DNA from 2 places in the Metabacillus indicus genome. Region 1 is predicted to be linked to the other one. Evidence: riboswitches for the same ligand, from Rfam matches in the RefSeq annotation. Region 1 holds a riboswitch; the other holds the start of a gene.
The links. A riboswitch is a leader RNA that binds a small molecule or an ion and turns the genes downstream of it on or off. The one in region 1 is predicted to bind cyclic di-AMP.
Positions count from the first base shown of each region.

Region 2: another riboswitch for cyclic di-AMP. It lies ahead of ACK1LH_RS13825 (cation:dicarboxylate symporter family transporter); the one in region 1 lies ahead of ACK1LH_RS17975 (dicarboxylate/amino acid:cation symporter).

Region 1 is NZ_CP176757.1:3,497,530-3,507,132, forward strand. Features, by position in the region: gene ACK1LH_RS17950 (heavy metal translocating P-type ATPase) at 1-2,417, opposite strand, end outside; gene copZ (copper chaperone CopZ) at 2,646-2,852, opposite strand; gene ACK1LH_RS17960 (metal-sensitive transcriptional regulator) at 2,873-3,199, opposite strand; gene ACK1LH_RS17965 (response regulator transcription factor) at 3,263-3,940, opposite strand; gene ACK1LH_RS17970 (sensor histidine kinase) at 3,937-5,295, opposite strand; gene ACK1LH_RS17975 (dicarboxylate/amino acid:cation symporter) at 5,411-6,658, opposite strand; cyclic di-AMP (ydaO/yuaA leader) riboswitch at 6,820-6,963, opposite strand; gene ACK1LH_RS17980 (alpha/beta fold hydrolase) at 7,080-7,814, shown strand; gene ACK1LH_RS17985 (M3 family oligoendopeptidase) at 7,872-9,603, opposite strand, start outside.
Region 2 is NZ_CP176757.1:2,687,487-2,701,297, reverse strand. Features, by position in the region: gene ACK1LH_RS13850 (acyl-CoA carboxylase subunit beta) at 1-1,338, shown strand, start outside; gene ACK1LH_RS13845 (M20/M25/M40 family metallo-hydrolase) at 1,357-2,481, shown strand; gene msrA (peptide-methionine (S)-S-oxide reductase MsrA) at 2,546-3,073, shown strand; gene ACK1LH_RS13835 (hypothetical protein) at 3,182-3,358, shown strand; gene ACK1LH_RS13830 (hypothetical protein) at 3,982-4,212, shown strand; gene ACK1LH_RS13825 (cation:dicarboxylate symporter family transporter) at 4,250-5,512, opposite strand; cyclic di-AMP (ydaO/yuaA leader) riboswitch at 5,601-5,741, opposite strand; gene ACK1LH_RS13820 (DNA polymerase IV) at 5,931-7,172, shown strand; gene gndA (NADP-dependent phosphogluconate dehydrogenase) at 7,277-8,689, shown strand; gene ACK1LH_RS13810 (YqaE/Pmp3 family membrane protein) at 8,788-8,970, shown strand; gene ACK1LH_RS13805 (VOC family protein) at 9,138-9,566, shown strand; gene ACK1LH_RS13800 (MFS transporter) at 9,709-11,076, shown strand; gene ACK1LH_RS13795 (DUF2185 domain-containing protein) at 11,526-12,155, shown strand; gene ACK1LH_RS13790 (hypothetical protein) at 12,425-13,069, shown strand; gene ACK1LH_RS13785 (MFS transporter) at 13,173-13,811, shown strand, end outside.

The DNA.
Region 1 (9,603 bases):
TATAATTTTGCACGCTGCAATCTCAAGGCATTCAGTACGACTGATACGGAACTGAAGGCCATGGCTGCTCCGGCAAGCCATGGTGCAAGCAGCCCTGCCGCTGCCACTGGAATGCCAAGCGTATTATACCCAAAAGCCCAAAAGAGGTTCTGCTTAATGTTGCGGATGGTCAGCTTGCTCATGTAGATGGCATCCGCAATGCTGTTTAAATCGCCTCTCATCAGCGTAATATCTGCCGCTTCCATGGCGATGTCCGTTCCTGTGCCGATTGCCATGCCTGTGTCTGCAGCAGCAAGGGCGGGAGCATCGTTAATGCCGTCCCCAACCATCGCCACTTTTTTCCCGGCCTTCTGAAGGTTTATCACTTCTTCTGCTTTTCCTTCAGGAAGCACTTCAGCAATGACATGCTCAATGCCCGCAGCTTTTGCGATTGCCTGCGCTGTCCGTTCGTTGTCGCCGGTCATCATGATGACGTCGAGTCCCATCTGCTTTAAGCGTTCAACCGCTGCTTTAGATGTCTCTTTAATCGTATCCGCTACAGCGATCAAGCCCGCCAGTTCTCCGTCAATTGCTGCAAGCATAGCCGTTTTCCCGTCAGCTTCCAGGCGTTCTTTTTCTGAAAGAGCTGCTTGCGCGTCAACTCCGTATTTATCCATAAGGCGTATGGTGCCAATCAGCACTTCATGGCCTGCTGCCTCAGCTTTAATACCAAAGCCAGGTACAGCTTCAAACTTGCTTGCTTCTGCGAGCTCGACGCCTTTCTCTCTTGCTCCGGCGACAATGGCCTGGGCGAGAGGATGCTCAGACTGATTTTCTGCTGCAGCGACCAGCTTCAGGACAGTCTCTTCATCACGGTCACCATAGAGAATCACATCCGTTAATTCCGGTTCCCCTTTTGTCACAGTACCGGTTTTATCTAAAACAACCGTATCCACAAGGTGTGCCGTCTCCAGGTGTTCTCCGCCTTTAAAAAGAATACCCGCTTCAGCAGCGCGCCCGGAACCTGCCATGATGGAGGTAGGCGTAGCAAGGCCCAGTGCACATGGACATGCGATGACAAGCACCGCAATCATTTTTTCAAGCGCTCCTGCAAAGTTTCCCTGGTCAACCCATAAGATCCAAATCAGGAACGTTAGAACGGCAATCCCGACAACGATCGGAACGAATATGCCTGAAATTTGATCAGCGAGACGCTGAATCGGCGCTTTTGACGTTTGTGCCTGCTCAACCACTTTAATGATTTGTGCAAGCGCTGAATCCTTGCCGACTTTCGTTGCTTTCACCTTAACGAAGCCATTTTTATTAATGGTTGCTCCATAGACTTGATCACCAGGTGATTTATCGGCAGGAATGCTTTCACCTGTCAGCATGGATTCATCAAATGCTGAGATCCCCTCTATAATTTCACCATCAACCGGCACTTTTTCTCCCGGTTTAATTAACACGGTGTCTCCTGCTGCAACTTCTTCAAGAGGCACCTCAAGTTCGGTGCCGTTCCTGATCACCCTTGCTGTTTTTGCCTGAAGTCCCATCAGTTTTTTTATGGCTTCTGACGATCTTCCTTTTGCTTTAACCTCAAACAGCTTTCCGAGCAGAATCAGGGTAATCAGCACAGCACTCGTTTCAAAATACAGCTCCGGCATATGACCGGCATGCCCGATGGACTCTATTGTCAAATAGAGACTGTAGAAATAGGCAGCTGATGTTCCAAGTGCAACAAGAACGTCCATGTTGGCACTCTTATTTTTAAGTGCTTTGTAGGCGCCAATGTAAAACTGGCCTCCAATTATAAATTGAACCGGAGTTGCGAGAATCAGCTGAAACCAGGGATTCATAAACAGTTCCGGCACATACATCCATGAGGTGAAGGAGAAATGACCGACCATTGACCAGAGCAGGGGAATTGAAAGGATGGCCGATAATATAAATTTTCTCTGCTGCTTCCCAATCTCTTTTTGCTTGCGGTCTGCTGTATCTTCATGGCCCTTCTCTGCTTTGACACTTGCTCCATACCCCAGTTTTTCAATCCGCTTGATCATATCCTGAGGTGTAATAACAGAAGGGCTGTATTCAACCGAACCTGTTTCAAGAGCTAAGTTAACGGTTGCTTTTGATACGCCTTCGAGCTTGTTCAGTCCTTTTTCAATTCTTGCCGAACAAGCTGCACACGTCATTCCGCTAATACTGAATTCAGCTTTTTCAAGACTGACTCCGTATCCCAGATCCTCTACCTTTTGATGAATGGCTGCGCTGTTCGTTTTTCCCTGATCGAATGTGACGGAAGCTTTCTCGAGAGCGAGGTTCACTGTTGCCTGCTCAACTCCCTCAATCTTATTCAGGCCTCTTTCAATTCTGTTTGAACAGGCTGCACACGTCATTCCGGTTATTTGAAAATTGGTTTCTTTGAGATTGCTCATTTAGAGTCCCTCCATATACCACATAGGGGTATATATTTCTAAAAAAGAAAACGTGCGGTTTAGCACGGTTTCTCTGGTTAAAATAAAGCGATTGCGCTTTTCTCATTGTCCAGCTCCATCGCCTAACTCCTCGGCCAGAACGGCTCCGCCAAAAAAAGCAAACCCGGCTTTTTCCGGCGGATCCTTTTCTGCCCTTCGGAGCTGACCAAGGCGATTCCGCTTTTCGTTTTATTCCACCTCATACCCCTGATCATCAATAGCTTCTTTGATGGCAGCCAGGTTCACTTTTTCCGGGTTGTACTCGACAGCTACTGTGCCTTCGTTAAGATTGACTTTTACTGATGTGACACCGTTTAGTTCACCCACGCCGCCTTCTACTGCTTTCACACAATGGTTGCATGACATTCCCTGTACATTCAATGTTGCGTTTTCCATATTGTATCTCCCCTTTTGTTTTATTTCATTAGACGTTTAACAGTTACAAGTACTTCATCGATGACTTCAAGATCACCATCCTGGATGCGTTCGACCAGACAGCTTTTCATGTGGCCTTCAAGAAGAATTTTGCTGACGGAATTCAGGGCAGATTGTACAGCAGCTATTTGAGTCAGAACATCATCACAATAGGTATCCTTATCAATCAGCCCTTTTACTCCCCGAATCTGGCCTTCTATTCTGTTCAGCCGTGTCACTAAATTCTTTTTAGTTGTTTCCGAATGATGGCTCTTTCGGTCTGTTCCTGGAACATGACAGCTTTCAGGTTCATTTGCGTGATCAACCATGTCATGCACCTCCTTGATTTAAATTTACCATACCCCCCTACCCTATGTAAAGGAAAAAACCGCCTATTTTTTTTCGTCTGTCCACTTGTAGCCTGCACCCCATACCGTTTGAAGGTGTTCTTCAACCGGAAAGCCTGTTTTTCTAAGTTTGTCCCGGATATGTCTCACGTGAGAATCGACCGTTCTGCCGTCTGTATCTGCCTCATATCCCCATACTGCCGTAATCAGGTGGTCCCGGTCAAACACCCTGTTCCGGTTTTGCAGAAAAAGACCGGCCAGTCGAAATTCTTTTGGGGTAAAAGGAATTGTTTTCTCTCGGTAAACAGCTTCCTGCTTATTTTCATCCCACTTTAATCCCCTGAATTCAATTGCAGGGTTGTTTCGCGTTCTTCTTAGAATGGCTTCAATTCTTGCAAGCAATTCGGATTCATCAAACGGTTTCGTCAGATAGTCATCCGCACCGGCCCTGAGTCCTTTTACAATATCCGCCTTATGATCCCGGGCGGTGACCATAATAATCGGAATATCTGAAAACAGCCTGATCTCCCTGCAGATCTCAAAACCGCTTTTATCCGGCATCATGATATCTAAAATCACCAGAGCAGGGTTTTCACTTGCGATCAAGTCTGCCGCTTCATTGCCGTCGGTGCTTTTCACGCAGGAATAGCCTGCAGGCACAAGATAAAGCTCCAGCAGATTAAGCATCAGCTGTTCATCATCTATCAAAAGTATTTTTTTCATGCTTTTGACTCCTTTTGAAACTCAATGATAATAGAAGTTCCTTTTCCAAGACTGCTCTCTGCACGGACTGTGCCTCCCGCAGCCTCCACAATTTCTTTTACGATGGCCAAACCAAGACCTGTCCCTCCGCTGTGGCGCGACCTCGACTTGTCTACTCTGTAGAGCCTGTCAAAGACATGCGGCAGGTCTTTCTCAGGTATCCCGATCCCCTCATCAGAAAAGGCAATCTTCACGGAATGATGCTCTTCCCGGACTTTGACTGTAATGGCTGAATTCTCCTCCGAATAGCGGATGGCGTTGTCTAAAATATTCAAAGTAACTTGCTCAAACCTTGCCAGGTCAATAAAAAGATAGACCTTATCTTCCGGAAAGTCCTCTACAACCTCCATTTTTTTGTCTGCCAGAACGGCCTGAACCTGTTCAACTGTTTTTCGGAGGAATGACCGTATCTCCGTTTTCTCTTTTTCAATGTGAAAGGACAGCTGATCCATTCTTGCCAGTTCGAACAGATCCTCCACTAATCTTGACAGGCTGGATGTTTGCTCGCTTAATATTGTCAAATAGTTCGATCGCTCAGCAGGAGGAAGCTCCGGTCTTTTTGCCACATCAGCATATCCCTTAATATACGTGAGGGGGGTACGCAATTCATGAGCAATGCTTGCCAAAAATTCGTTTCTTTCCTGTTTCAGGTGCTCAAGATCACTTGCCAGCTTTTGAATGGAGGCACCAAGCTCGCCAAGCTCATCGTTTCTGTGCATTTGCAGCTTAACCGTAAAATCCCCTGCACTTAACCGCTCCGTTGCCTCTTTCATCTTGAGCATGGGCTTTGTCACAATTCTTGATAAAAAGAAAACGGCTATAATCGTCAGCAGCACAGAAACAGTGCCGATAAAAAGGAAATGGTCGTTCAGCCTTGAGATCATGGATTGGATGGAATCTGTCCCTTTAAACATATAGACATATCCTTTTACCTTTTCCCCGTCGCGGACGGGGCTTGCCGTCCATATATAAGGACTGTTTTTCCAGTCTTCCCCCGATGCCGAAGGTTCCATTAATGCCTTTTCCATATCAGAATTGAGATCAGCAGATCCATAGAGAACGGTTTTATCCGCTGCTGTCAGCAAAACGTCCGTATCAGCCTCAGATTCCATGAGAACCACATGCTCCATTGTTGTTTCATCCCCGTGTTTCTCAAGGACATCACGATGGCTGTCCCCCCTGATTTGCAGGGCAGTCAGCTCTTCTTCTACACGTGTATTTACAAGATTTCTGTATAAAAAGAGAAAAAGACAGGTCTCTACTATTAAGATAATGATAAAAAACAATAATCCAATTTTAATGGCAAGCTTGTTCACGGTGAATCCCCTTATTATTCTTATTTCTTTTACCATACCAGAAAAATGTGCATAATTTGTGCAAGCGGGCTAAAAAAGCATACACAAAAAGCGGCCCCAAAGGCCGCTTTCTGTATTAAACCATTTTCTCATCAATTTCAGGAATCTTATATTCTCCATGTTTCTTTTCCGTTTCAGCAACAATAACAGCACATGCTGCATCTCCAGTGATGTTAACGGCTGTACGCGCCATATCAAGAAGACGGTCAATACCGATGATCAAGGCGATACCCGCTACTGGAAGACCGACAGAGTTCAGTACCATGGCAAGCAGGATTAGTCCTACTCCCGGCACACCGGCAGTACCGATTGATGCAAGAACAGCTGTCAGAACGACCGTAATCATTTGAGTGATTGTAAGGTCGATACCGTAAACCTGCGCAATAAAGATTGTCGCTACACCTTGCATGATTGCTGTTCCATCCATGTTGATTGTTGCGCCAAGCGGTTGAACGAAGCTTGAGATCGGCTCAGGAACTTTCAGGCGTTTTTGGGCTGTTTCCATAGATACAGGAAGTGTTGCATTACTGCTTGACGTACTGAAGGCAACTGCCATTGCCGGCGAGAAGTTTTTGAAAAATGCCACCGGACTTTGTTTTGCAAGGAAGAAGATGGCCGATCCATATGTGACAACGGCATGAATCACAAGGGCAAGAATAACGACTCCCATGTAGAGACCCATTGCCTTCAGAGCATCGAGTCCCTGGCTGCCGACTGCCGCTGCGATTAAACCAAATGTGCCGTATGGAGCGAATTTCATTACAAGATTGACAAGGTACATCATTAAGTCATTGCCCTGCTCAACAAATCTCAGCAAAGCACTTGCCTTTTTACCAAGGAATGTAATACCAAGACCTACAAAGATTGAGAAAACGATAATCTGAAGCATATTGCCGTCAGCAAAAGCCTTAACAGGGTTTGTTGGAATCATGTTCAGCAGTGTTTCCGCTACAGAAGGGGCTTCCTTCGCTTCGTACTCTGCAGAAGATGTATCAAATTCCCCGAAGTTCCCCGGCTGAATCGTAAGGGCAAGAACCAGTCCGATGACAATGGCGAGTGCGGTTGTTCCAAGAAAGAATGTTACAGTTTTAACACCGATTCTCCCAAGCTTCTTCGGATCACCGAGCCCGGCTACCCCAAGAGTAATAGAGAAGAAGACAATCGGCACAACAAGCATGTTAATTAAGTTCAAGAAGATTTTTCCAAGCGGCGTAAACAGGAATGTATCCAGCTGCTTAAATAAATCCGGGGCGGTAATATTGAGGATTAATCCTACAATTGCACCCAGAATGAGACCAATGATGATTTTCGTTGCTAGTTTCATAGACAACCTCCGTAAAATAGAATAATAAAAAGCTAGTTATTTATTCCCAGTTTAACGGGATGGAGAAACATGATTGTGAGAGTTTTTTAAAAAATACAAAAAAACCACAGGAGGAACCCATGGTTTGCATTCGTCAATTTGAATAATTATGACTTTTCACAGTTGAGTCTCTCCAGCGCAAGCGAGGTTAGCTGTCGGATTCGGACGAAGAGCTGTCCTACCTCAAAACTACAAGGATTCACCCCCAGTGCATGCGCACTTACTCGGGTCCCCCGCTCCTGTTAAGGATTAAGCGTATATTTATTAAGTTATACTACTATTCTAAATAATAGTTTGTCTTTTGGCAAACATCAAAATTTGCCTTTAGTTGGATTTAAGCATAAAATTTAGCAGAAATCGCGATAAATTAAGGAGTTTTCCCATGAAAAGATGGATCAAAAATTTTTTTCTGATAGCCGTGGCAGTACTTGTACTTGCGTTTGCAGGCTTTTTCATATGGTCACAGCAGACATATAAAGCAACTGAAGACCTTTACAACTCGACCAATATTCAAAAGGAAAACACAGCAGACGGCTATTTGCTTTTTGAACCGGTGAATCAGAAGACAAATACGGGCATTATTTTTTATCCCGGAGCAAAGGTCGAGCCTGAAGCTTACGCCTATCTTGCCGAGCAGCTTGCTCAGCGGGGATATACAGCGGCGATTGTCAAAATGCCTTTTAACCTGGCGATTGCCGGCATCAATAAAGCCGGGAATGTAATTAAAGACAATCCGGAAATCACAAAATGGTATCTGGGAGGGCACTCACTTGGGGGAGCTTCAGCATCGATCTATGCCTATGACCACCAGGATACAATAAAAGGACTGTTCCTTATGGCTGCCTATCCCACAGATTCCAGTGATTTTTCCGGGACTGATTTTCCGATTTTGACAATTTACGGAGAGAAAGACGGTTTGGCCACTCTTGATGATATCAGGGAGAAAAAACACCTGCTTTCAGAGGATACATTTTTCTATCAAATTAAAGGCGGAAATCATGCGCAGTTCGGCATTTACGGCAATCAAAAAGGCGATAATGAAGCGGACATCAACGTTTATATTCAGCAGGACCTTATTGTTAATACAATCGACAGATGGATCATCATGAATCAATAAGTTTTAAACAAAAAAACTGCACCCCTTCAAATAGCTTAAGGGTGCAGTATCTTATAATTATTTTACTGCCTCAAGAAACTCCTCTGCATCCTGAACTATAAGAGCCACTGCGTCTTTCCAGAAATCCTCTTTTGTCAGATCAGCGCCAAGATGCTTCATGGCAAGATCTTCAACCTGCATCGAGCCTGTATCTTTAAGCAAGGCAATGTATTTCTGCTCAAAAGCAGCTCCTTCCTCAAGCGCTTTTGCATAGATTCCAAGCGAGAACAAGTAACCGAATGTATACGGGAAGTTATAGAATGGAACGCCCGTAATATGAAAGTGGAGCTTTGATGCCCAGAAGTGCGGGTGATACTCGCCTAATGAATCACAATAGGCTTCTTTCTGAGCGTCTTCCATCAGCTCGCTGATTCTCTCGGCACTCACCATTCCTTTTTTACGCTCTTCATAGAACGCATTTTCGAAAATAAAGCGGCCATGTATGTTCATCAGAAGCGCCACACTGCGCTGAACTTTATCTTCAAGCAGAACAAGGCGCTCTTCTTCCGTTTTTGCTTTTTTCACTGAAGCATCCGCCACAATCATCTCGGCAAAAGTCGAAGCCGTTTCCGCCACATTCATCGCATAGCTGCGGTTCAGCGGATGAACGCCTGCCATTGCATGCTGGTGAAACGCATGACCAAGCTCATGGGCAAGAGTTGCAATGTTAGAAGGCGTCCCTGAGAACGTCATAAAAATGCGGGACTGATCGCTTTCCGGAAAGCTTGTGCAAAATCCGCCCGGCGCCTTTCCCTGTCTGTCTTCAGCTTCAATCCAGCGGTCTTCAAAGGCTTTTTTCGTAAAAGAGGTAAGCTCCTCCCCGAAGTTTGAGAACTGATCAAGAATAAACTCTGCTCCCTCCTGGTAGGAAACCTTCGACTCTTTGCCGCCGATCGGCGCATCAAGATCATACCAGCTGAGTTTTTCCACCCCAAGAAGCTCTGCTTTTCTTTTTAAATACTTCACTAGAGACTGCTTGTTTTCAGAAATAACCTTCCACATCACATCAAGCGTTTCCCGCTTCATCCGGTTGATTTCAAGCGGCTCGCTGAGCACATCGTTCCAGCCGCGCTTTTCGTAGACATTCAGCCTGAAGCCCGCAAGATGATTCAGCGTCTGTGCAAATAAATCCGCTTTGCTTCCCCATGCTTTTTCCCACTCTTCAAATACAGCCTTGCGGACTTCACGATCCCCGCTTGAGAATTTATTGGCTGCCTGGCCAACTGAAAGTTCTTTTATTTCTCCATCTTCTCTAAATGGAATTTTCACTGTTGAGACGAGCGTGTCATAAAATTGTCCCCACGCATGATATCCATCAACAGAAAGAGCATTAATCAGCGTTTCCTGCTCCATCGGCAGTTTATTCTTCGCTTTGTTTCTGCGTTCAGTAAGCACATAGCTAAGGTCAGCAAGACTTTCCGTCAAAATAAGCTCTTCCCAGACTCCATCCTCCACTTTTACAAGCTTTTGATCAAGGCTTGCGAGTGCATTCTGAAAGTGGGAGCTGAGCTGCGTTACTTTCCCTCTCAGAACAGCAGCGTGTTTGTCCTCTGTATCCTGAGCCTGCAGGCAGCCAACAAAAGCACCCGCCTGTCTAATTCTTTTAGCAATCCCCTGGAATGAGTCAAGGATTTCATTAAGGTAAACGTGATCCTCTTTTGAGCTTGGCACAACCAGCTGATCTGCCTCTGCCTGAAATAATGGAACGTCCTTTTCAAGCTCTTCTAAGTGACGCTTAAAACTTTCAGAC
Region 2 (13,811 bases), 810 kb from region 1:
GGGCCGGGAGACGGAGTTGTGACCGGCTACGGAAAAGTGAACGGACGTCCGATTTATTTGTTCTCTCAGGACTTCACGGTTTTTGGCGGTGCCCTGGGCGAAATGCACGCCAAGAAGATTGCTGCAGTCATGGATCTTGCCGCAAAAAGCGGGACGCCGTTCGTCGGCTTGAATGACTCCGGAGGTGCGAGGATTCAGGAAGGTGTGGTATCATTAGATGGCTACGGGCAGATTTTTTACCGGAATACCATCTATTCAGGTGTCATTCCGCAGATATCTGTCATCCTCGGCCCATGTGCAGGAGGAGCCGTATATTCTCCGGCCATCACCGATTTTGTGTTCATGGTTGAAAAAACAAGCCAGATGTTCATAACAGGACCTAAGGTCATTGAGACCGTGACCGGAGAAAAAATCAGCTCAGAGGATCTGGGCGGGGCCAAAGTACATAATACGATCAGCGGGAATGCCCATTTTTCCGGACAGACGGAGGAAGAAGTGCTTTCCCAGGTGCGAAAACTACTTACATATTTGCCGCAGAACAACCAGGAAAAAACGCCGGTTCTGCCGCATGAAGAAGAGTCTGACTACAGGCCGAACCTGACGGACTGCATTCCGTTTGACGCCCTTAGGCCTTATGACGTCAGAGTGGTCATAGAGGAAGTCGCAGATGCAGGATCTTTTTACGAGGTTCAAAAAGACTTTGCCAAAAACATTGTTGTCGGGTTTGCGCGCATCAAAGGAGAAGTTGTGGGCCTTGTCTGCAATCAGCCGAAATATATGGCCGGCGGGCTTGATATCGATTCATCTGACAAAGCATCCAGATTCATTCGCTTCTGCGATTCATTCCAGATTCCGCTGATTACTTTTGAAGATGTGACCGGCTTTTTCCCGGGAATTAAACAGGAGCACGGGGGAATTATCCGCCACGGGGCAAAAATCTTATATGCCTACTCAGAGGCAACGGTGCCAAAGCTTACGGTCATTCTCCGCAAAGCATACGGCGGAGCGTATGTGGCGCTGAACAGCAAGTCGATCGGAGCGGATCTGGTTTTTGCATGGCCGAATGCCGAGATTGCTGTTATGGGTCCTCAGGGTGCTGCAAATATTATTTTTGCCAGAGAAATTGAAAACAGCGAGAACCCGGAAGAAACGCGGGCAGCCAAAATTGAGGAGTACCGCGAAAAATTCGCCAATCCTTACGTGGCAGCAAGCCAGGGGATGGTCGATGACGTAATTGACCCCCGCGATACAAGAATAAAGCTTATTCAGGCGCTTGAGATGCTGCGTACAAAGCAGGAACAGCGTCCTGCCAAAAAACATGGAAACATTCCGCTTTAAGCCTAGGAGGAAACAAAAATGATTAATCAAGAACGTTTAGTGAATGAATTTTTAGAGCTTGTTCAAATTGATTCCGAAACAAAATTCGAAACAGAAATCGCCAAAGTCCTGACTGAAAAGTTTGAAGCACTTGGCGTCCGCGTTGAAGAAGATGATACAACAAGTATTACTGGACACGGAGCAGGCAACCTGATCTGCACGCTGGATGCTGTAAAGGACGGCATTGATCCGATTTATTTTACATCCCATATGGACACAGTCGTTCCGGGAAAAGGAATTAAACCTTCTATTAAAGACGGATACATTGTAACAGACGGCACAACGATTCTTGGGGCAGATGACAAAACGGGATTATCAGCCATGCTTGAGGCAGTTCGTGTGCTGAAAGAAAACAACATCGCTCACGGGAAAATTGAATTTATCATCACAGTTGGAGAAGAGTCCGGCCTTGTAGGCGCAAAAGCGTTGGACGGTTCTAAAGTGACGGCTAAATTCGGTTATGCTCTCGACAGTGATGGAAAAGTAGGAACCATTATTGTGGCTGCTCCGACACAGGCAAAAGTGAGAGCTTCTATTTTCGGCAAAACGGCCCACGCAGGCGTTGCACCGGAAAAGGGCATTTCTGCGATTACGATTGCTTCAAAAGCCATTGCGAAAATGCCGCTTGGAAGAATCGACCATGAAACAACAGCAAACATCGGCCGATTTGAAGGAGGCACACAAACAAACATTGTGTGCGACCAAGTGAATATCCTGGCTGAAGCGAGATCACTCGTTCCTGAAAAAATGGAAGCCCAAACTGCTAAAATGAAAGAAGCGTTCGAAAGTGCGGCGGCTGAAATGGGAGGCCGTGCAGAAGTTGAAATCGAAGTGATGTATCCTGGCTTTAAGTTTGGCGAAGGAGATCACGTTGTAGAAGTGGCAAAGCGCGCGGCAGCAAACATCGGCCGTACAAGCGAGCTTCAGACAAGCGGCGGCGGAAGTGACGCCAACGTGATTGCCGGCTTTGATATTCCGACTGTCAACCTTGCTGTCGGATACGAAGACATCCACACGACAAATGAAAAGATGCCAATCGAAGAACTTGTCAAAACAGCTGAACTTGTGGTATCAATAATCAAAGAAGTAGCTAAAAGCGAATAAGTGAAAAGATGGCAGGCACATGGATTGTGTCTGCTGTTTTACATCATAGAAAGAGGTGCATATCATGGGAAGAAGAGAAAAGGCAACATTTGCAGGCGGCTGTTTTTGGTGCATGGTGAAGCCGTTCGACGAACAGCCGGGCATTATTGAAGTCGTTTCGGGCTATACGGGAGGAAACCTTGATAATCCGTCATATGAACAAATCAAAACAGGTGATACAGGACACAGGGAAGCGGTCGAAATTACCTTTGATCCGGATGTTTTTTCCTATGACACCCTGCTTGAGCTCTATTGGCCGCAGATTGATCCGACAGATGACGGCGGCCAGTTCTTTGACCGCGGCAGCCAGTACCGCACAGCCATTTTCTATCACACAGAAGAGCAAAAGCTGAAGGCTGAGAAAACAAAGCAGGAAATTGAAGCAAGCGGACGCTTTCAAAAACCTGTTGTGACTGAAATCCTTCCTGCCGCTCCATTTTATCCGGCAGAAGAATACCATCAGAAATTCTACGCGAAAAACCCTGAAAAGTACAAGCAGGAGCGCGAAGAGTCCGGAAGAGAAGAATTTATCCGGAACAACTGGAAGAAATAAAGCAAGCAAGCCCTCTGTTCATTTGGACGGAGGGCTTTTTCGATGTTCGGCTCTGTGTTTGTATTAAACCTGCAATGGGTATTTTCCATAATAAGGAGAGTGATTACAATGAATACATTTAATGAAAGTGCCATTGCATCATATGTGAAAACAAGAGCCGAAGAAAACTGCAAACTCCTCCAGGAGAACATGGAAGAGCTGGAAAGAGGAAAAATCCTCGGCAGAATGGAAGCTTACAATGAATTTCTGGAGCGGTTTGGATTTGATAAAGTAGAGTGCAAGTAATCAGGGTCAAGCGGAGCACATCATTCTTGTAAGGGATGATGTGTTTTTGAATTCGTGGAAGGAAGCTTGAGGCTAGCAGCATTAGAGAGTCATTTAAAGAGTGAATCGTACCCTCGGAAACTGAGAAACGATGTGAGAGGGTAAGCAAAGTGGTGAATCGTACCCTCGGAAACTGAGAAACGATGTGGGAGGGTAAGCAAATGTACGAATCGTACCCTCGGATACCGAAAAACGAACTGCGAGGGTAAGCAAAGTGGTGAATCGTACCCTCGGAAACTGAGAAACGATGTGGGAGGGTAAGCAAAGTGGTGAATCGTACCCTCGGAAACTGAGAAACGATGGGTGGAGGGTAAGCAAAGTGGTGAATCGTACCCTCGGAAACTGAGAAACGATGTGGGAGGGTAAGCAAAGTGGTGAATCGTACCCTCGGAAACCGAGAAACGATGTGGGAGGGTAAGCAAAGCAGTGAATCGTACCCCCGCAAACTGAGAAACGATGTGAGAGGGTAAGCAAAGTGGTGAATCGTACCCTCTGATACCGAAAATCGATGGGTGGAGGGTAAGCAAATACACAATCCATGTTCTCACGAGAGAGAACTTCAATAAAATCATGAGGAGCATAAGATGAAACATTTTTTTCAGGGGTTTTTGATTACAGAGATTGGATCATTTATTCTAATCTGTCTGGGGCTGGCACTCTTTGCAGAACTTTATCCTAACGAGGACCCGTCCGTAGGTGCCGGAGTCGGATTTGCAATAGCATTCGGATTTGTGTTTTCTGCACCGGTTGCTGCCATGATCGGGATTGTTGGAGGAGTGCTTACATATGTATTCAAGAAGTACAATAAGAATTAACAAAACCCCCGGGACATTTTCCGGGGGCTCAACTTATTTATGCACTTGCTTTCATGACTTCATTCGCTTTAATCCGGTTATACTGGCCTTCGGATTTCGACATCACGATGGCAGCAAGGGTATTGCCGACAAGGTTGACAACTGTGCGGGCCATATCCATGATGCGGTCCACCCCTGCAATGAAGGCAAGTCCTTCTGCCGGAATGCCGATTGTTCCGAGAGTGGCAAGCAGAACGACGAAGGATGTTCCAGGAACGGCAGCCATTCCTTTAGACGTAACCATCAAGACTAAAATCAGAGTCAATTGCTGAACGATTGTCAGTTCGATGCCGTAAACCTGTGCAAGGAACAAGGCAGCGATGGCCTGATAGAGGACTGATCCGTCAAGGTTAAAAGTGTATCCAATAGGAACGACGAAGGACACAATTCCTTTAGGGCATCCCATCTTTTCAAGCTTTTCCATGATTCGGGGCAGGACAGTTTCAGAACTTGATGTACTGAACGCAAGCAGCAGCTCGTCCTTAATGTAGCGAAGCAGGGAAAAGATATTGACGCCTGCCCATTTGGCAACTGCCCCTAGTACTACAATCAGGAAGAAAATCAGGGCAGCATATACTAATAGAACCAATTTTCCAAGTGAAAGCAGTGAGTCAATTCCGAATTTCGAAACGGTTACTCCAATCAGGGCGAACACGCCGAGAGGAGCCACTTTCATCACAAGGTTGACGACGTGGAACATCGCGTGTGAAACACCGTCAAAGAACTGAAGGACCGGCTTTCCCCGTTCTCCGATGGCTGCTACGCCAAGTCCGAAGAGGACGGAGAAAAAGATGATGGCAAGCATATCGCCTTCTACGACAGATTTAAAGAAGTTCGTCGGCACGATATGAAGGAACGTTTCGGCAACCGATTTTTCACTTTGTTCTTCAGATGTATCGACATACTGCTGGATATCTGTTTTTTGGGCAGATTCAAGGTCAACTCCTTGCCCCGGCTGAAAGACGTTTGCAAGCAATACGCCGAGGACAATCGCAACAGTTGTAATGATTTCAAAATAAAGAATGGTTTTTCCGCCGAGTCTTCCAACGTTTTTTCCATTCCCAGCACCTGCAACTCCAACGATCAGGCTAGAGATAACAATCGGAATGACAATCATTTTGATCAAACGCAAAAACAAATCTCCAAGCGGCTGCAAAACTGCGGCAACTCGGGGGTCATTAAACCAGACAACACCTACTAAAATACCTAAAGTCAAACCAATAAAAATTTGGGAAGCCAGTCCCAAACGAATTTTTTTCATAGAAGAACCTCCTCTGAGATGTAAGAATTCTGAAAATACAAAAAAAGACCAATCTAAAGTAAGAAAGGTCTTTAATACACAATTAAAGTCTTTCTCCCAATAAAGCAGACGAGGTTAACTGTCGGATTCGGGATTGAGAGTTCCCTTCCATTTACGGATTCACCCCAAGGTAAGAGCCTTACCAAATGCATGATTCCCCCGCTCTGAATAGATTAAGCTTGTTATGAAATTTAACGGACCGTAAAAACACACAAGATATAATTTACTTGTGATAAGGGGAATCTGTCAATTGTTTTATAAAAAGTAAGAAAGGATCAAATTTTTGCGCTTTTCTAATTCCGCCCCCATCATTAGCGGTTCATCTGCTGACTGTGATAAAATTGAGGCACTATAACAGTTTGGAAAGAAGTTGAACGGCATGAAACAGCAGAGCGGTCCAAGGGTCATTCTCCATGTGGATATGAACAGTTTTTACGCATCTGTTGAGATGGCGTTTGAGCCTGAACTGAGGGGAAAGCCGCTCGCCATAGCCGGAAATGTGGAAGAGCGGAAGGGTATTGTTGTGACGTGCAGCTATGAGGCAAGGGCCAGAGGCGTGAAAACAACCATGCCGTTGTGGCAGGCGAAGCGCCATTGCCCTGAACTGATTGTCAGGAAACCGAATTTTGACCGGTACCGGAAGGCATCCAGAGCGATGTTTGACCTTTTAAGAGAATTTACGGATCTGGTTGAGCCTGTCTCTATAGATGAAGGGTATTTGGATTTGACGGAATATTTGAAGGAAGGCAATCCGCTTCAAGTGGCAAAAACGATTCAGCAGCGATTGCTCGAAGAACTGCTTTTGCCTTCAAGTATCGGCATTGCACCGAATAAATTCCTGGCCAAGATGGCTTCCAATATGAAAAAGCCCCTCGGCATCACCGTCCTCAGAAAGAGGGAGCTTCACGAGACACTGTGGCCGCTTCCAGCAGGCGAGATGCACGGAGTGGGGGAAAAAACGGCAGAAAAACTTCTCACCATCGGCGTCAAAACAATCAAAGATTTGGCTGAAGCCGATCCGATTTCATTGAAACAGCTCCTGGGCATAAACGGTGAACGGCTGAAAAAACGGGCAAACGGCATAGACAGCAGAGAAGTTAACCCGGACAGCATCAATGATTTTAAGAGCATAGGGAATTCAACCACTCTCTCCAAAGATTCAAGCGATGTGCGCGTCCTGTATGATACCCTGAACCGCCTTTCCCAGTCAGTCAGCATGCGGATGAAGCGGAAAGAGGTGCTCGGAACAAAAATCTTTATTACGATCCGCTACTCAGACCGGAGCACATTTACCCGCAGTCGGACAGTCAATAACCCGCTTGGTGAAAAAGAAGAGCTGTACACTCACGCCAAAGAGATTTTTGACAGGCACTGGACAGGAGAGCCGGTACGGTTGCTCGGGGTGACGTGCCAGGACCTTGTCCCAAAAGGAGATGCCTATAAACAGCTGGATCTGTTTTCTTTTCAGGAGGATGCAAAAAAAGAGCCGCTTTATAAGACGATTGAAGACATCCAGAAAAAATTTGGCGAAAGTGTCATAAAACGCGGGATGAAAGCGGTCCGCCTGGAAGATGATAAAACAAGCGGGACAAGTTTCAATAAAGATTTTTTAAGGGAATGAGACAAGGCGCTTTTCTTGATAAAAGCAAGGGCACTGTGTTATTTTACAGAAGGAATGCATATTCATGCGAACAACGATATTTGGGACAGAAAGGGAGTATAAACATGTCTAAACAGCAAATTGGCGTTATCGGTTTGGCCGTCATGGGCAAAAACCTCGCTCTTAATATAGAAAGCCGCGGCTATTCGGTGGCCGTTTATAACCGCTCTTCAGATAAAACAGAAGAAATGCTGAAAGAACACAGCGGCAAGAACCTTACAGGTACATACAGCATTGAAGAGTTTGTTCAGTCTCTTGAAACACCGCGCAAAATTCTTCTTATGGTAAAAGCCGGTTTTGCAACAGATGCAACGATTGAGCAGCTTCTTCCTCATCTTGATAAAGGCGATATTCTGATCGACGGAGGAAATACACTTTACACAGATACACAGCGCAGAAACAAAGAGCTTGCTGAAAGCGGCATTCACTTTATCGGCACCGGCGTTTCAGGCGGAGAAGAAGGAGCCCTTAAAGGACCTTCCATCATGCCTGGAGGACAAAAGGAAGCATTTGAACTTGTAAAGCCGATTTTCGAAGCGATTTCTGCAAAAGTGGACGGAGATCCATGTACAACTTACATCGGTCCGGACGGTGCCGGCCACTATGTGAAAATGGTGCACAACGGCATTGAGTACGGCGATATGCAGCTGATTTCAGAAGCTTATTTCATCCTTAAAAATGTTCTTGGTTTATCTGCACAGGAACTCCACGAAGTATTTGCCGAGTGGAATAAAGGCGAGCTTGACAGCTATCTGATTGAAATCACGGCTGACATTTTCACAAAAACAGATGATGAAACAGGCAAGCCGCTTGTCGATATGATTCTGGATACAGCAGGACAAAAAGGAACTGGAAAATGGACAAGCAAAAGTGCCCTTGATTTAGGTGTTCCGCTTCCGATTATTACGGAATCCGTATTTGCCCGCTTCATCTCTGCCATGAAAGATGAGCGTGTAAAAGCGAGCGGCATTCTCTCAGGTCCTTCTGTGACACCATATGAAGGAGACAAAAAAGAACTGATTGAAGTTGTCCGCAAAGCGCTTTACATGAGCAAGATCTGTTCTTATGCCCAAGGTTTTGCCCAAATGAGAGCAGCTTCTGAGGAATACAACTGGGATCTTCAGTATGGCGACATCGCGATGATTTTCAGAGGAGGATGCATCATCCGTGCAGCATTCCTTCAAAAAATCAAAGATGCGTATGACCGTGACGGCGAGCTTGCAAATCTTCTGCTTGATCCTTACTTCAAGGAGATTGCAGAAAGCTACCAGGGAGCTCTTCGCAAAGTGCTGACAGTTGCTATTGAGCAGGGTGTTCCGGTACCAAGCTTCTCAGCTGCCCTTTCTTATTATGACAGCTACCGCACGGCTACATTGCCAGCAAACCTGATTCAAGCGCAGCGCGACTATTTCGGAGCGCACACTTATCAGCGTACAGATAAAGAAGGCATTTTCCATACAGAATGGATGTCTAAGTAAAAACAGAACACGGGGCCTTGTGCTCCGTGTTTTTTGCTGTTTCTAAACCGCTGAATCGGGGTAAAATGTTACGGATAAGAAAAGAACGGGGTGATGTGATGCTTTATTTATTGGCGATTTTACTGCCGCCTGTTGCCGTACTGTTTGTCGGCAGACCGTTTCAGGCGCTGCTTAACCTGATTTTGACGCTCATTTTTTATCTTCCGGGAGCCATACACGCCGTGCTTGTGGTGAAGGATGCAAAAGATGAGAAGCGTATGAAGAAGTACGGAGTGAGGTAACTTAAAAAAGATGCTGACTCTGAAGGAAATTAGCCCGCCTCTAGAGAAATAGAGGGACGGGCTTTATTTATTGCATCTTTTAAAAAGGGTGTAGCAAAAGGCAGCTGTACATGGTATGATAATACAGAACAAATGTTCTTATTAAATTTATGACGATGAGGTGTAACATGATCACATCAGTAAATCCTTACATTGTGACAAATGGAAATGGTCAAGAGGCAGTGAAGTTTTATGTGGATGCATTAAATGCTGAACTTGTTTCGATTCAAACATTCGGGGAAATGCCGGAGGATCCGAATCATCCTATTCCCGCTGATGCAAAGGACCGTGTGATGAATGCACAGTTCAAAGCGGGCGATACCCTCATGATGCTGTCAGATACGTTTCCCGGAATGCCTTATACTCTCGGTTCGCAGCTTTCCATTGCGATTCATATTGATTCAGCAGACGCAGCGAAAGATGTATTTGAAAAACTTTCAGCAGGCGGAAATGTCACAATGCCTCTTCAGGAAACATTCTGGAGTCCTGCATACGGTCAGGTTAAAGACAAATATGGTGTTGAATGGCAAGTATCTGCTGTTAAAGAAAACGAATAATATGACTAAAAGAGAGCCCTTCTTGGTTAAGAAGGGTTTTCATCTTTTTACAGAACCGATTGAAGCAAATCGGTTGACTATACAGGCTGTAAGAGTATATATTTCTTTAGGTATACGAAATAAAAGCTGAGGGCGGGATAGAATGTCAACGATAATAGAAGAAAGACCGCCAGCAGTTCCTGGCTTAAAGTACGAAAACAGAATTGTATGGCTGTGGAGTTTAACCGTATGGCTCGTTGTGATGAACACGACGATGTTTAATGTCGCTTTGCCGAGCGTGCTTCGCGATTTGAGCCTTTCATCCGGCACTGCATCCTGGATTGTGTCAGGATACTCAATCGCTTTTGCCATCTCGACTCTCACTTACAGCCGTTTATCAGATTTTATTCCGATCTCAAGGCTGCTTGCAGTCGGGCTTGCCATGCTTGGTGCAGCATCCATTATCGGTTTTATTTCTCATAACTTTTATCTGCTTTTATTCGCGAGAGTTCTTCAGGCAGCGGGAGCAGGGGCTGTGCCTGGTCTTGCCATGGTTTTGGCGGGTAAATATATTCCCATTTCCAGAAGAGGAAAGGCAATGTCGCTGATTTCGTCTGCCGCATCGCTCGGTTTTGGACTTGGACCCGTTATTGGAGGAGCCATTACAACCTATCTCGGATGGAATTACTTATTTGTCATCACCGCATTTGTTGTCCTGCTTCTTCCCCTGTTTAAAAAACTGCTTCCTAAAGAGGAAGTCCATAAGGTACACTTCGATTCAACCGGAGGATTGCTGACAGGACTCGGAGTTACGGGGCTGCTGCTCTTTTTATCCACCATGTCAGTGCCTCTTCTCATTGGCTCGCTGGCCATCCTGTATCTCTTATGGAGGCATATACACAAAGTCAGCCTGCCGTTTGTGCAGCCTTCGCTGTTTAAAAACAGACAGTATGTGAAGCTTGCTTTATCAGCATTTTCAGGATTTATTCTTCATTTTTCAGCGCTCTTTATGATGCCGATCATCCTGACAGAGCTGTTTGAAAAAGATCCGGCTGCCATTGGTCTGATTATCTTTCCTGGTGCTATCCTTTCAGCGGTTGCCGCACAGTTCATTGGGCGGCTGATCGACAAATTCGGAAATATACCGTTAATTTCCTTTGGCCATGTGATGCTCATGATTTCACTGCTGATTCTGGCTTTGTTTTCAGGAGAAAATCCATATGCGATTTTGGTTGCCTACATGTTTATGAGCACAGGTTTTTCAAGCCTGACCTCAAGCATTGCAAACGAAGCATCCCGCATCCTGCCGGAGGATGAAATCGGTTCAGGCATGGGCCTAATGCAGCTGATTCAATTTTTCGGCGGAGCATTTGGTGTCGCACTGTCAGGTCTCTTGATTGAATGGCAGCATGGTGTTTCTGGCGCAGCTGTTTACACTAACATCTTCTGGGGAATGACGTTGCTTATTGGAGCTTCCGGCATGATTTTCTTATCGTATGTTCGAAGAAATGCAAGATTGCTTCAAAGCTGAATAGGTAAAGAGACTGGGACGGAAATAAATTAGGGTGAATTTGAGTTTAAACTACTCAAATTCACCCTTTTTTCATTCATGCTCTTTCTTTCGTGCGGTATAATCAGCGGCTGGTTGTCAAATGGCATAAGAAACAAGTGTCTTCTACAGGATAACCTCTGCACAAATGTTTTATCGTTCCGCCGTTTTATCAACATAAATAAGTTCTCTTACCCCTATACCATGTAATTTCCGAGAGATTTTTTACCTAATTAACATGGATCTGCTTTATGGCAGAGAGACGTCAATTTTTTGCAATACACAAGACTCTTTGTAATCTGCTAAAATTGAGAAGAACTTGCTATAGATAAATATGCTTTACAAAAAATTGTACCTTCAGCTCAACGTCTATGAATTACAAATAAGGTTATAGTAAAGAATTCATTTTTTTGGTCAAGGGGAGAAATAGAATGAACTGGTACTTAGATAATGTCTATGACTTAAACAAAGAATCACCTTATACATTTTATGTCCCAAGTTCAGAAGTGCTGGACAAACTAGTTGTTGATGACTATGTAAAGTTAATCTTTGTAACTGAAAAGGCTGAGGATGATGGATATAGAGGAGAGAGAATGTGGGTTCAAATCACCAGCATAAACGGAAAAAAATTTAAAGGCAAACTGGATAATGAACCTCATCGTTTGCCTTTGGAAATAGGTGATGTGGTATCATTCGGCGTTGAAAATATCTGCGATACAGAATACCAAGACCCAAATTCATCTAAATGGGATTTTTATTTTGACAGCTTAGTTACAGTCAGCGAAGATGTACTTGAAAGAGAAGAATTCAACTTTTTGCTGAGAGATCATCCAAACGGTGAAGAAGATTTTGGATGGTCTATATTCAGCGGCTACGAAGATGATGACTATTTAAGTGATTCCGAAAACTTTCAAATTGTATCTATTGGAGTAATCTTGAATTTTGATGATTCCATATTAGAATTTATCCATGAGCCACCTTTATGTGCATATGAAAGAAATGATAATGGAGTATTTTATAAGATTGATGATTACGATTGGGAAAGTTATTTAAACGGTTAGTTGAAAAGAAGTGACTTCCTCTTATATATGTAAAACTGTCATGCATCCTTAATTTTGTTGTAACAGTAGTAGAGCCACCACTTTTACCATAGGTGAATCCTCATTTGTGGCGTCATTCGCAGAAGTGCTTCCACTTTTATCTAAGGCGGCCCTTATTCGCAATGCTATTTACAATAGGGTCGCTGGAGATTTCAAAATTATCTGCATTTAAAGTGGTCAATATGTGATAATATAAAGTGAAAAATCACAATGATCGCGTGGAGATACATGTGGAATCAAAAATTCAGTTGCACGAAATACAATCAAGGATATTCCAGCCAGCCCGTCATTTTCATCTGTGCATGGAAGAAATGAAGATCGCCTCGCAGCACGGTGCTGACATCGCAGAGAAATGGCAGGATGTGTTTACCCGCATCCTGGCTAAAGAAGAATACCCTGTTGTCCACCCAATTGGCCAAGAAACGTTTTCCCTGTATGCGGAATATGAAGCTGGCGTATTTGAGTACGCTTTAGACATAGATGGAGCTACAGCGTATATAAATAAAAATGGACTTAAAGCAGAGATTTTTGAGCCATCCCGTATCATTCACGCCGTTGATCAAGGGAATGTAAACACTGACCCTGCAAGAATAAAGCCCAATCACAAAAATCCTGTCATGATCCTTCAAAACAGCTTGCTTACAAACGGCAAGCCTTATTGCATAAACGGAAACCACCGTCTGACTGAGGCTTATAAATCGGGCTGTCAGCATATACAGGTGTATGTATTCAGAGAGATGGAAGCAGTTCCTCTTTTTTATGACACACTTAGTAAAGCCGCTTATTTCCTGGAGATTGACCGCAGACAAATTGCTGGAGACCTGCCCGCAGAAATAAATGCGAAGTCTCCGATGGTCAATTACTTCCTGGGATAAAGACATAGAAGGGTTCATTCATTCAGAAAGGATGAGTTCCATTGTAATCACACTTTCACTTACAACTTAAACTTAATTTAAGACAAGTGAAGGTGATTGACAGGTGAAAAACCATTCGTTTCATTTTTTGTGGATTGGCCAAACTTTTGCAAATGCTGCAGATGTATTCTATATAGTAGCACTGTTAAGTTACATGTATTCCATCTCAGGCTCAATCGCAATGACAGCAGCTGTTCCATTTGCTGTCACGCTGTCAAGGTTCGCAGGCGGTATGACAGCTCCGTTCATGGTTGACCGATTCTCTTATAAAACCATTCTTGTATACTCGCAACTGATTAAGACGTTATTTTTACTCATGCTTGCTGTTTGTTTGACTCTTTTTCCGGTGGCAAGAATCCTTATGGTTTTCCCTTTGATTTCAGTCATAGCTTTTTTTGATGGCTGGGCTGTGCCGATCAGAAATTCGCTCGTTCCGCATTTAGTTCCAGAGAATCGGATCGTCCGCGCTAATGGATTTATGGCGGTTGTTGATCAGCTTGTTCAGCTCGGGAGCTGGCCGCTTGGAAGTATCGCAGTTTCTGTTGCCGGAGGAAAAGAAGTACTATATTTCTCTGTACTGCTTTTTGCCGGTTCAACCATTATGATGTCACTCATACAGATGCAGCCTATCATCGAAAGCACTAACCAAATGGAAGGGAAGACAAAATGGAGCTCCATGCAGGAGGGCTGGAAGGCGATATGG